4 regions of the Lysinibacillus sp. NPDC093210 genome follow, and region 2 is predicted to be linked to each of the others. Evidence: riboswitches for the same ligand, from Rfam matches in the RefSeq annotation. Region 2 holds a riboswitch; each other region holds the start of a gene.
The links. A riboswitch is a leader RNA that binds a small molecule or an ion and turns the genes downstream of it on or off. The one in region 2 is predicted to bind cobalamin.

Region 1 (3,139 bases), on a different contig from region 2:
GTAACCCCAAGGAAAACGTCATTTTTTCTAACGGATGAACGGACGCTAGTTTATTCATATAAGCATACTTATCAATGAGTAACATCGCTTAACCTTCCTTATGCTTGCCTCGCATATAGCCTACGAAATAGCCAATAAAGCCAGCACCAATCGCGGCTTGTAATACGAATAATAAGCTTTCGATTTCACCACTTGGTGGCTCCCATAAGCTTTCAAACCATGGTTCATATTCTGCATTAATTTCACCGATTGCAGCTTCAGCTTCTCCGTCTGCACCACCGAATTCTGCACCTTTTTGTACAAAAAGAGGGATGATTGCTAGAAGTACAACGACAGCTAGTAGCAGTAAATTCTTTTTCATCCTAATGTGCCTCCTTTGCAGAGAAAACACGTAGTGCCTTTAATTCGCTCACATTGTATTTTTTTAAGAAATTCATAACGATAACTGTTAAAATCCCTTCACTAATTGCTAGAGGGATTTGCGTTAAAGCAAAAATACCTGCAAATTTTGTGAATGAAGCCATAAAGCCTCCTACTTCAGAAGGGAAAGCCAGTGCTAATTGAACTGAAGTGACAACATATGTACCTAAGTCCCCAAGCATCGCTGCAAAAAAGACAGCAATAGAGAATGATAGGCCGATTTTTTGAGAACCTTTAAAGACATAATATGCAATAATTGGTCCTACAATCGCCATTGAGAAAGCATTCGCACCTAAAGTGGTAATACCACCATGCGCTAAAAGTAATGATTGGAATAATAAAACGATTGTTCCAATCACACTCATGGCTAATGGTCCGAAAAGAACTGTACCAAGACCAACACCAGTAGGATGTGAGCAACTTCCTGTTACTGATGGAATTTTCAGTGCCGATAAGACAAATGCAAATGCACCTGATAAGCCTAATATCATTTTCGTTTCAGGATTTTCGTCAATTGTTTTACGAATAGAACGTAATCCTAAAATAATAAATGGAATTGAAATGACCCACCAAAAAATCGCCCATTCAATCGGCAAAAATCCTTCCATGATATGCATAGCAAACGCTCGTTTTGGTACTAGTAAAAAAGCCACTAAGAAATAACTAAGTTTCCAAAAAGAAAATTTCAAAACCTTTCCTCCTCAACAGTAAATTTCGAATGTAGCGTGCGCAATAAAAAAGCACTTCTCCGTTTCGGAAAAAGTGCATAGCTGAAAAAGCAAATCGAATTGTCATTTGCCAAGCCGCACACCTATCCTCGTAGGTTGAAACGATCACGATTTTCTCGGCAGGTCTCCTGGCTTTAGTTCAACATTTTATAGGCCTTCCCGTCCTATGGACAGTGACATTTTCTATAAAATTCCCTAGTACAGTGGCGGGACCGCGCCGGACTTGAACCGGCTTCCCTTTTAAGCGAAATGAATACACTTCGCACCGAAAAAAGATGAAGTTGTGAGTTTTCACGAAGAAGTGTAACATGTTTTTCCAATCAGAAGCTATCCTTTTTTTGTAAAAAGTTTTTGTAAAAAGAATAACAATCTAGAAAATTCAGATAAATGTAAGAAAAAATCGATCAATTTCAATGAAATATTTGTTGAAATTTTATTAAAAATCTAATAAATAAAAAAGAAATGTTGAAAAGTATAAAAATAATAGGCTATGATAGAAACAGTTTTATATTCGTTTTATTAACATTTCATTTCAAAATTTAAATATAAATCCATCATTAAGTGCTCGAAATACTTCGAGATAATAGGGAAATCGGTGTAAACCCGGTACAGCCCCCGCTACTGTAATAGCTGATGAAATCGCAATGCCACTGAAGACTTGGGAAGGCGCGAAAGTAAGAGGAAGCTTAAGTCAGGAAACCTGCTTAATTGATGACATGCAAACTTTTCGGAGGGAGAAGTGAAGCGAGAGCGGATACGTATATATTCGTTTTTATTTTGGCTTCTATAAAACCTTTACTCTTCGATATCGAGTAAAGGTTTTTTTCTTTTTCCTAAAAGAAGAATGAGGGGAGAAAAGCAATGACAACTTGGAATTTAGAGGGCATGAAAACCCATCTTTTTATTTGTAATGGCAGTAGTTGCATGAAAAAAGAGGCTGAGGAAATTACGCTCGCAATTCGAGACGAAATAGAGAAATTAGCACTCGATAAGGAAATACATACGACAAGAACGCGTTGTAATGGCAGATGTAAAGATGCTTGTGTTGTGATCGCGTATCCACAGGGAAATTGGTATCGTGTACCAACAGTTGAGCATGGTAGAACACTTGTACAAGATTTAAACCATGATTCTTTACATAGTGAGCATGTTTTTACACTGACAGAAGGTACGTTGCAACGTACCCCGCAAACAACAGCCATTAAAGGCATCGACAAGGTGAAAGAGGGGTAAAAAATGGCGCAAAAAGGAAAGATTTTTGTTGTAGGCTTTGGACCTGGGGATTTCAAACATATTACGACGCGTGCTGTAGAGGCATTGCAACAAAGTGAATTTATTATCGGGTATAAAACGTATGTGGAGCTCATTCAAGATTTAGTAAGTGCAAAGTCGATTGTTAGTACTGGTATGACTGAAGAAGTGTCACGAGCACAAGAAGCGGTACGTCAAGCGGAGGCCGGAAATATCGTTTCTGTTATTTCGAGTGGTGACTCAGGCGTATACGGGATGGCTGGACTTGTATATGAAGTACTAATTGAGCTTGGTTGGACGGAAGCGACTGGGGTTGAAGTCGAAATAGTACCAGGGATCTCTGCTATTAATTCGTGTGCAAGTTTGCTAGGCGCACCGATTATGCATGATTCTTGCACGATTAGTTTAAGTGATCATTTAACACCTTGGAATTTAATAGCAAAGCGTGTTGAAGCTGCGGCGATGGCTGATTTTGTAATTGCTTTATATAATCCAAAAAGTGGTCGCCGTACACGTCAAATTGTAGAAGCACAACGGATTTTACTAGAATATCGATCACCGGATACACCTGTAGGACTTGTGAAAAGTGCCTACAGAGATCGTCAGGAAATAACGATGACAACTTTAGCAGAGATGCTCGAGCATGATATCGGCATGTTAACTACAGTTATAATTGGAAATTCATCGACATTTTTCTATGACAATAAAATGATTACACCGCGTGGCTATCAGCGCAAATA
Region 2 (3,139 bases):
ATGTTCAACGATAATCATACACGTACCCCCTTGCTTCTACGCTGCTTATAAAAAATATAAGAAAAGACAGGTGCACCAATAAATGCAGTAATAACACCTATCGGTAGCTCACGTGGGATAATTATCGTACGCGCCACTAAATCGCAAATGATAAGTAATGTTGCACCATTCAAAAAAGATAACGGCAATAAATGACGATGATCTGAACCCCAAATCATACGAGTCATATGCGGCACAACTAAGCCGACAAAGCCGATTGTTCCTGAAACAGCAACTGCCGCCCCAGTAAGCATAGAGCCTCCTACTAAAATTAAATATTTGCTACGCTTTACATTGACACCTAAATGCTTTGCTCGTTCCTCTCCATATAGCAGAACATTTAGCTCGCGTCTTTGCGTCCATAAAATAATAGAGCCAATGACCACAAATGGGGTAATCATTTGTACATACGGCCATCCTCGCATCGAGACTGAGCCTAGTAACCAGCCAATCACTTGTCGAAGTTCTTCACCTGATAACGCTATCATTAGTGAAATGAGCGAGCCTAAAAATGAACTAAAAATAACTCCCGTTAAAATAAGTGTCTCCATTTTCAGAGAACGGTCTACTATTCTGGCAAAGCTCATCACAGCTACCATCGTTAGTACAGCCCCTATCATACTGAGCGTTGGCAATGCATACAAACCGACAACTGGTATAGAGATGCCGAAAAATAATGTCATGACAGCACCGACTGACGCTCCTGAAGATACACCAAGCGTATACGGATCTGCTAACGGGTTTTTTAACAATCCTTGAAAGGCTGCCCCTGCAATCGCCAACGATGCACCTACAAGACCTGCGAGCAATACTCGCGGCAAACGAATTTTCCATAAAATATTGGCAGCAGTTTCATCTGCCGCTTTATTCCAAAAAACTTCTAACGGAATATGAACCGAGCCTATTGATACGCCACACCAGATGCTAACGATAAGTAACGTAATGGCTGTTACATAGGCAAAAACTGTTTTACTCACTCAAAAGCCTCAGGATAGATGGCTTTCGCTAACTCTTCAAGCCCATCAGCTAACCGCGGGCCCTGACGACTTGTCGTATTTTCATCTACTTGCACAATAGTCTTATTTTTTACAGCCGTAATTGTCTCAAAGCCTGCACGTTGTGGAATTTTCGTTAAAATATCGGGCACATAATTATAAGTGACCACGATGACATCTGGATTTTTTGTAATAATTTGTTCTGCATCAATTTTGAACCAACCGTCCGTATCAGCTGCGATATTTTCAGCATGTATCATTTCTAGCATCTCCTGCATAAACGTGTCCTTGCCAGGTGTGTAGATTTCTGGTTCATCTGATGTTTCTACAAAGACTTTTTTCGGCTTTACGTCCTGTAATTTTGCTTGGACTTCCTCAACCTTTGCTTTCATATTGACAATAATTTTTTCTGCCTCTGGTAGCTTACCAGTGGCGCGACCTAATTGCTCGATCGTCGTATATGTCTCATTAAAATCACTAGCGTTTGTCACAACAAATACTTTAACACCCGCTGCTGCCAACTGATCCATCGCTCCCCCTAAAGAAGCTATACCTGATTCATGTGCAAAAACGATATCTGGCTGTAAAGCAATAATTTTTTCTATATTAAATTCCATACTGCCGACCTTTTCCTTGTCAGCAACCTCTGGTGGATAATCATCATAATCATTTACACCGACGATTTTATCATTTAAGCCAAGTCCAAATAATATTTCTGTGTTACTTGGAATAAGAGAAATTATTTTCTCTGGCGGTGCTTCTAGTACAATATCTTTGCCAGTAGCATCTGTTATTGTTAGCGGGAACGTTGCTTCTTCTAGCTGTTTTGTATCCTGCTGGTCCTGCTGCTCTGTTGTTGTTTTGTCGTTTTTCGGCTCTTCTCCACATGCTGCTAGAATGCCCATTGCTAAAAATGCTGATAACCCTATTTTCCAATACTTTTTCATTGTGAGACCTCCTTAGATTGTATGTGCATTTTTCAGCTCTGTTCACTTGATTGATCGATAGAATGTTGGCAACTTATTGCCTTTATGTTCAATTATTTATCGTCAGTAGCTTTCCAAAACAAAAAAACCCCCTCGTCATCATAACGAGAGGCGGTGCTTGCACAAAAAAACCACCATCCTATCCTCGTAGGCTGCAATGTATCGTTCTATAAAGGCAGGTCTCCTGGCTCGTGCTCCAAATGCTTTTTCATGCCTTCCCAAAAAAATTCAGTGGCATAGATTGAAAAAACTCACACTTACAGTGGCGGGACCGCATCGGAATTACACCGATTTCCCTTTTCACTTTACTTTAGTAAAGAACCTTTATAATATTCAGTTGATTTTATTATACATGAAAATAGAAATAGATAACGATAAAAAAAGAGACCCTGTATTAGCGTCTCTTTTTTATGATCGTTGATTTCCGCTGTGTGCGGACCCTATACGCTTCAATCAATTAGTATAATGCTTTGGGTGGCTGGCACTTCATAGAACCTAACATAATGTCGACTCCTAAATCAGAAAAATCCACTTCGCTTTCCGAGGACACACACTTAAGCCACAACCCTCGCTGTCGCGCGGTTTGTTGAGGCTTACATTGCATACGTTCCCGCAGGAGTCTACGTATATTTTTACTAATAACAAAATTTTCGAAATTGTTTGTGTGCCTGGCACCCGCTACATAATTTCCGAAAAATATTGCACAGTTTTCATCGGTGCGCCTATTTCGCGTAATGCCCATGTATCTTCTAAATAAATCTCTGCTAGCTTTTCATACTTGCCGCCAAATTTGACTGCCCATTCGACTGCCACTACACTTTCATATAAATGGGCCATTTTTTCGGCTACTTCCTTTGCCTCGTACGACTTCGTAGCCTCATCCAAACGACTAAAGACTTGCAATGTTGCTTCGATATTCTTCAGTTGCTCGCCTACAATTTGTACTAATGAACGATCAGTTAACTTCGTCAATCGCTCGCGCATTACATGGACAAATAATTCATGGGCATTAAATTTATCTACTAAGCGAATAAGCTCAAGTGCTAAAATGTTAGCCGTACCTTCCCACACCGTAAGTACTTGAGCATCTCTAAGTAAACGTGGTGTTACAAAATCTTC
Region 3 (3,139 bases), on a different contig from region 2:
AATGTTCGATCTGGTGTATTTGAACGAAAGGCATTCATTGTTTGTTCTCCTTATAAAAAAGAGCTAGCAAGTAGCTAACTCTTTCGATGTTATTTAAAAGTTTTCAGGATAAAATCCCTTTGCTAAAATTTCAATAGCCTCTGCAGCTCGAACCCCTTCTGAAGCTGCTGAAAGCGGTAAAATGACAAAGCGTTCATTTTTCACAGCATCTGTTTCTTTTAGTGCTGGATCACTTTTTAGGAATTTAATTTTGTCTTCTGCAGTTTGGGAACCATAATCAATTACGACAATGACTTCAGGGTTGCGTTCAACTGTTTCTTCTTTTGATACCGTTGTCCAGCCCGACTCAACATCACCAAAAATGTTTTTACCGCCAGCAACTGTGACAAGTTCATCCATAAAGTTTTGTGCCGCTGTAAAGACTTCCTTATCCCCACTATCGTAAACTAGAACACGTAATTCTTTTTCACCTTGTGGCAACTTTGCGCGAACAGCATCAACATCCTTTGTCATCTGTTTAATTAATGCCTCTCCACGGTCTTCAACGCGAAAGATTTTTGCAATATTACGGATATCGGTAAATATATCCTCTAACGTTGGTTTTGTAATACTTGAAGAAGTATGTAAATATGTGTGAATACCAAGTGCTTCTAACTCTTCTGGTGTACCAACACCCTTTTCGCTAAAACCACTTTTCCACCCAGCGTATAAAAAATCCGCTTCACTATCAATTACTTGTTCTTTTGTCGGGTACTGCTCAGCTATCACTGGTACTTTATCGTAAGCTGCTTGTAAAGGTTCATAAATTTTATCATCTAAATAGGCAGTACCAACCATTGAATCTTCTAAACCTAATGCTAGCATTATTTCTGTGACGTGCTGATTTAAGCTAATCGCCTTTTTAGGAGCTTCTTTATAAACTTGTGTCGTATCGTTATTATCAATTGTTACTTCTTTTGCCTCTGCTTGTGCTGGTTCAATGTTTTCACTTTGTGCAGCTGATTTTGAATCATCCTTTGCACTACAAGCGCCTAAAATGCTCAATAGTGCAATTGCAAAAACTAGCCACATGCCTTTCCATTTGTTCATGTTTGTTTCTCCTTTAGTTTGTAATTTTTCATCTTTATAGTAAGAAATCAATGACTTCATTGCTACTGATCACGAGCACTTCTTGACGCTTCATTTCCTGGTAAAAGCATGAATTGCTGTTTAATGCTATGGTTCCTGCTTAATCTACTGCACATCAAAATGGACACAAAAAACCCTCTTGTTTCCAAGAGGGTGACATAGTGAAAAAACAATGGTTATTCAACCAATCACTATTCCCATCCTCGTGGTGTTAAGTAAAATAATATATATTGGCAGGTATCCTGGCTTAGGTTCAACGTTTATACGTCTTCCCATAGTTAAACTACAGTGACTGTGTTGTATAAACTCCCCATTTACAGTTGCGGGACAGCATCGGATTTACACCGATTTCCCTTTTAAGCAAATGATAGAAACCATTTGCACCAATATATAGAAGTATTAAGTTATAAAAATAGCCTAGCAGAAGTAATTTTTGTTTTCAATCACACAAAAAAATCCATAACTAATAATTACGAATAATTGACCACTATTCAAACATAAACGAGAACTATTCTACCCGAAATGTTTTTTAGGACTATCTGTTACAATAAGAATATAGGAAAAATAGAAATGAGGATTTTTTATGTATAAAACGATTGGTGTGCTCGCACATGTCGATGCAGGAAAGACAACCTTTTGTGAACAACTACTATTCCATACGAACAGTATTCAAACGCGTGGAAGAGTCGATCACCAAGATACTTTTTTAGATAATCATACTATCGAACAAGCTCGTGGTATTACCATTTTTGCCGAACAAGGACGGATGCAAATTGGGGATGATACATACACACTAATTGATACACCTGGGCATGTCGACTTTTCGCCAGAGATGGAACGCGCAATTCGTGTAATGGATTACGCCATTATTATCGTAAGCGCTGTAGAAGGTGTACAAGGACATACTGAAACCGTGTGGCAATTGCTACGTCAATACAACGTACCAACCTTCTTCTTTATTAATAAGATAGATCGTGAAGGCGCTGATGTAGATGCTGTTATGAAGCAGCTTCGAAAGGAATGTTCTCTCGACGTACTTTTAATAGACGACCCATTGCGTACAGATTATGTCCAGAGCCACATTGCTGAATGGCTAGCTGAACGTGATGAACAACTACTCGATGCCTATTTGACAGAAACTCTTGATGCACAAACATGCCTATTACAGTTGCAAAAGTTGATTAAACAAGAGCAAGCATTTCCTTGCTTTACTGGTGCGGCATTAAAGGATATTGGAATAAAAGAATTTTTATCACAGCTTCCTCTACTTACGGAAACTCGATTCGACCATCAAGCACCATTTCAAGGTGAGGTATTTAAAATTCGTCATGATGGAACTCAACGGTTAACGTTTATCAAAGCATTGCAAGGAACTTTACATACACGCCAAGACTTTACATTTGGTGATGTGACTGAAAAAATAACTGAAATTCGATTATATAATGGAAGCCGTTTTGACACAGCACAAGAAGTGCAAGCAGGAGAAATTTTCGCGGTTAAGGGGCTTAGTCTAGCAAAAATCGGTGATATTTTAGGTAGTACAATACCTCCTCAGCCATATGAGCTTGTGCCTACGTTACAAGCTAAAGTACAGTATGATGGACAACAGCATCTAAAGGAAGTTTTACAAGTATTCCGTTTACTAGAAGCCGAGGAACCATCGCTGCGAGTCGTTTGGCATGAGAAGTTCCAAGAAATCCATGTACATATTATGGGTGTTATTCAACTTGAAGTACTTGCTGAAGTGTTAAAAAATCGCTTTTCACTTTCTGTTACTTTTGGTGAGCCAAAAATTTTATATATGGAATCAATCGTCACGACTGTAACAGGATACGGTCATTTCGAGCCTTTAAAACATTATGCTGAAGTACACCTGTTAATGGAGCCTAATATTCGAGGAACTGGTAACACTTTTGTTAACGCTTGTCATGCTGATGATTTATCAGTTGGAAACCAACGACTAATTGAAAAACATCTATTTGAACGAGAGCATCACGGTGTTTTAACAGGC
Region 4 (3,139 bases), on a different contig from region 2:
TTAGAAATGATTGAATTAAGTGGTGTTTCAAAGGCTTCAGAGGAACATAATCGTGGAGAAATTCCACTTTACCGCCATTTGATTTTAGGGCTTGGTGAAAATATGTCACGCGATGAGCTTTATGATCGCATTAATCGTCGAGTAGATTTGATGATGGACAAAGGGCTGTTACAAGAAGTAAAAGGGTTATGGCAGCAAAATATTCGAGATGTACAGTCAATACAAGCGATTGGCTATAAGGAATTGTATGATTACTTAGATGGTCGATGCACATTAGAAGAAGCAATTGAAAGTTTAAAACAAAATTCTCGTCGCTACGCGAAAAGACAACTTACTTATTTCCGCAATAAGATGGACATTCATTTTATTGAAAAAGACTAAAAACTTTAATAATTTCTAAAAATTACTAATTGATAAATTGGTATAACATGCTACTATAGGAATGAAGAGGTAGAAAGAGAGTAGGGGAGGCGCAATCTATGAAATCAATCAATTTGCAAGATACGTTTTTGAACCATCTACGTAAAAACAGTGTTTTTGTAACTGTGTTTCTGTTAAACGGGTTCCAGTTAAAAGGAACAGTGAAATCCTATGACAACTTTACAGTATTATTAGTTGATGCTGAAAGCAAACAGCATCTCATTTACAAACACGCAATTTCTACTTTCGTTCCAGCAAAGCAAGTCGAATTTTTAGAGACAGAAGAATAGAGTCATTTTAAGCAGCTAGTGTTACATCACTAGCTGTTTTTTTTCGTTCACGCTATAATGTAATAGGAAATTGATATATTGGAGGACTATAAAGATGAAATCAATGGATACAACGCAATTATTAGAACAACTAGATGCTAACGAAGACCTATACATTATTGATGTGCGAGAAGATGATGAGGTAGCACAAGGTGTTATTCCTGGTGCTAAGCATATAGCGCTTGGAACAATTCCAGAGCGTTTAGATGAAATAGATCGATCTAAGCCTTATATTATCGTATGTAAAGCTGGCGGACGCTCGGCAAATGCATGTGCTTATTTAGAAGCACAAGGTTTTGATGTAACAAATCTTGAAGGCGGCATGCTTGCATATGATGGGGAATTAGAATTTAAATAATGTAAGATGAAGGTATTTAACAAGTCAGTTGTTAAATACCTTATTTTTTTAGCTTATATTAAAAGATGGCAATGCAAAAAGTGCTGTTACCAAAACTTTTAACAATATTGACACTCAAAAAACTTTGTCGTAAATTTAAAGTAATTACATAAAAGCATTAGGTGCCCACTTTGGGAGAATAGGGAATAAAGTGAAATGCTTTAGCGGTCCCACCACTGTAAAATGGAGTTTTATAGAGAATACCACTAGCGATGGCTGGGAAGGTTCTATAAAATGTTGAGATTGAGCCAGGAGACCTGCCTAATTGCTTCGGATGATATGGACGATGGAAAAGTCTGTAGTTTATTTGTTATGAAATAAACTACAGGCTTTTCTATTTTTTCATTCTTTTATGTAAAAGGTTAAAAAAAGGAGAGATGATGATGCAATTGCTACAACAAACGATTCAACAAATTCAACGTACTAACAACAAAATGATGGAAAAAGCGAAGGAACGTATAGATTCTCTTAGCAAGCCACCAAGCAGTTTAGGGAAGCTGGAGTCACTTGCTATACAACTAACTGGGATTACGGGAGAACTATATCCGAAACTCGATAACAAAGTGATCATCGTTTGTGCGGCAGATCACGGTGTTTGTGACGAAGCGGTAACATCGAATCCACAAAACGTAACATTTTTTCAAACATTGAATTTTCCTAAAGGGGTAACAGGTGTTTGTGCTATTGCTAAAATAACAAATGCAAAAATTGTAACAGTGGACGTCGGTGTCAAAGAGGATATTCCGCTTGATGCTGGTGTTTTAATTAAAAAAATTAAATACGGTACGGATAATATGGCGAAAGGTCCGGCGATGACGAGGGAAGAAGCAGTCCAATCAATTGAAGTAGGCATAGAAATAGCGACATCAGAAATAGCAAAAGGGGCAAATGTTCTTGCTACTGGTGAAATGGGGATTGGCAATACAACACCTAGTGCAGCTATATTATCAGTACTTCATGCTTGTCACCCGCTTGAAGTGACGGGATTCGGTGCAGGGCTAGGGTCAGGTGGAATTGAACATAAAGTAGCTGTTATTCAAAAGGCTATCGAAATAAACAAACCTAATCGTCATGATGCAATCGATATACTTGCAAAAGTTGGTGGGTTAGAAATAGGGGCTATGGCTGGAGTGATCCTTGCGGCTGCCGCAAATCGCAAACCAGTTGTAATTGATGGCTTTATTTCTACAGTAGCTGCACTAATTGCATATGAGCTTGAACCAAAAGTACAAGACTATATCATACCTTCTCATGCATCAGAAGAACCTGGGGCAAAAATAGCAGCCGAATTGCTAGGAGTAGAGCCGATGCTTCATATGAATATGCGATTGGGAGAGGGCTCTGGCGCAGCATTAGCGTTTCCAATTCTAGACGCAGCTTGTTCGATGATGAGCAATATGGCTACATTAGCAGAATCTATGGCGCTAATAGAAAATTAATAATTGACGGTAATAAGGTTAGTTTTTAGAGCGAAGGAAATAGTATATGCAATCTAGTTGATGGTACCGAAGGCGGGCGACTCCAGCGGGAACGCACGCAGCGTAAGTCGCAACAAACCGCGCGTTAGCGAGGGTTGCGGCTTACGTCGTGCCCGCGGAAAGCGCACGCCGTAGCGGACATCAACGATATAGCAGAAAGAGTTCGACTAATGTGATGGTATTTTTACGCTATGTAAAATGAATGAAACTATAGTTGTCCCTTCTTTTGCAGTAAATAAAAAATTAGAAGAGAACACGAGTTGATGGTAGCGAAGGTGGGCGACTCCAGCGGGAACGCACGCAGCGTAAGACGCAACAAACCGCGCGTTAGCGAGGGTTGCGGCTTACGTCGTGCCCGCGGAAAGCGCACACCGAAGCGGACATCAACGATATAGCAGAAATAGTTCGACTAATGTGATGGCATTTTTACGCTATGTAAAATGAATGAAACTATAGTTGTCCCTTCTTTTGCAGTAAATAAAAAATTAGAAGAGAACACGAGTTGATGGTAGCGA

Region 1: linked by a shared signal. The riboswitch ahead of ACIP9C_RS10040 (energy-coupling factor ABC transporter permease) and the one ahead of ACIP9C_RS11830 (ABC transporter substrate-binding protein) in region 2 are both predicted to bind cobalamin.
Region 3: linked by a shared signal. The riboswitch ahead of ACIP9C_RS15030 (ABC transporter substrate-binding protein) and the one ahead of ACIP9C_RS11830 (ABC transporter substrate-binding protein) in region 2 are both predicted to bind cobalamin.
Region 4: linked by a shared signal. The riboswitch ahead of cobT (nicotinate-nucleotide--dimethylbenzimidazole phosphoribosyltransferase) and the one ahead of ACIP9C_RS11830 (ABC transporter substrate-binding protein) in region 2 are both predicted to bind cobalamin.

What each region holds. Positions count from the first base shown of each region.
Region 1 covers NZ_JBIVOE010000003.1:167,002-170,140, reverse strand. Annotated here, with positions in the region: gene cbiQ (cobalt ECF transporter T component CbiQ) at 1-85, opposite strand, end outside; gene ACIP9C_RS10045 (energy-coupling factor ABC transporter substrate-binding protein) at 89-361, opposite strand; gene ACIP9C_RS10040 (energy-coupling factor ABC transporter permease) at 363-1,109, opposite strand; cobalamin riboswitch at 1,250-1,433, opposite strand; cobalamin riboswitch at 1,691-1,870, shown strand; gene ACIP9C_RS10035 ((2Fe-2S) ferredoxin domain-containing protein) at 2,010-2,381, shown strand; gene cobJ (precorrin-3B C(17)-methyltransferase) at 2,385-3,139, shown strand, end outside.
Region 2 covers NZ_JBIVOE010000004.1:78,912-82,050, forward strand. Annotated here, with positions in the region: gene ACIP9C_RS11820 (adenosylcobinamide amidohydrolase) at 1-18, opposite strand, end outside; gene ACIP9C_RS11825 (FecCD family ABC transporter permease) at 15-1,016, opposite strand; gene ACIP9C_RS11830 (ABC transporter substrate-binding protein) at 1,013-1,981, opposite strand; cobalamin riboswitch at 2,178-2,361, opposite strand; gene ACIP9C_RS11835 (acyl-CoA dehydrogenase family protein) at 2,699-3,139, opposite strand, start outside.
Region 3 covers NZ_JBIVOE010000006.1:91,736-94,874, forward strand. Annotated here, with positions in the region: gene ACIP9C_RS15025 (precorrin-3B methylase) at 1-38, opposite strand, end outside; gene ACIP9C_RS15030 (ABC transporter substrate-binding protein) at 94-1,089, opposite strand; cobalamin riboswitch at 1,344-1,531, opposite strand; gene ACIP9C_RS15035 (GTP-binding protein) at 1,712-3,139, shown strand, end outside.
Region 4 covers NZ_JBIVOE010000002.1:249,048-252,186, reverse strand. Annotated here, with positions in the region: gene miaA (tRNA (adenosine(37)-N6)-dimethylallyltransferase MiaA) at 1-381, shown strand, start outside; gene hfq (RNA chaperone Hfq) at 480-710, shown strand; gene ACIP9C_RS06810 (rhodanese-like domain-containing protein) at 805-1,107, shown strand; cobalamin riboswitch at 1,250-1,425, shown strand; gene cobT (nicotinate-nucleotide--dimethylbenzimidazole phosphoribosyltransferase) at 1,530-2,585, shown strand.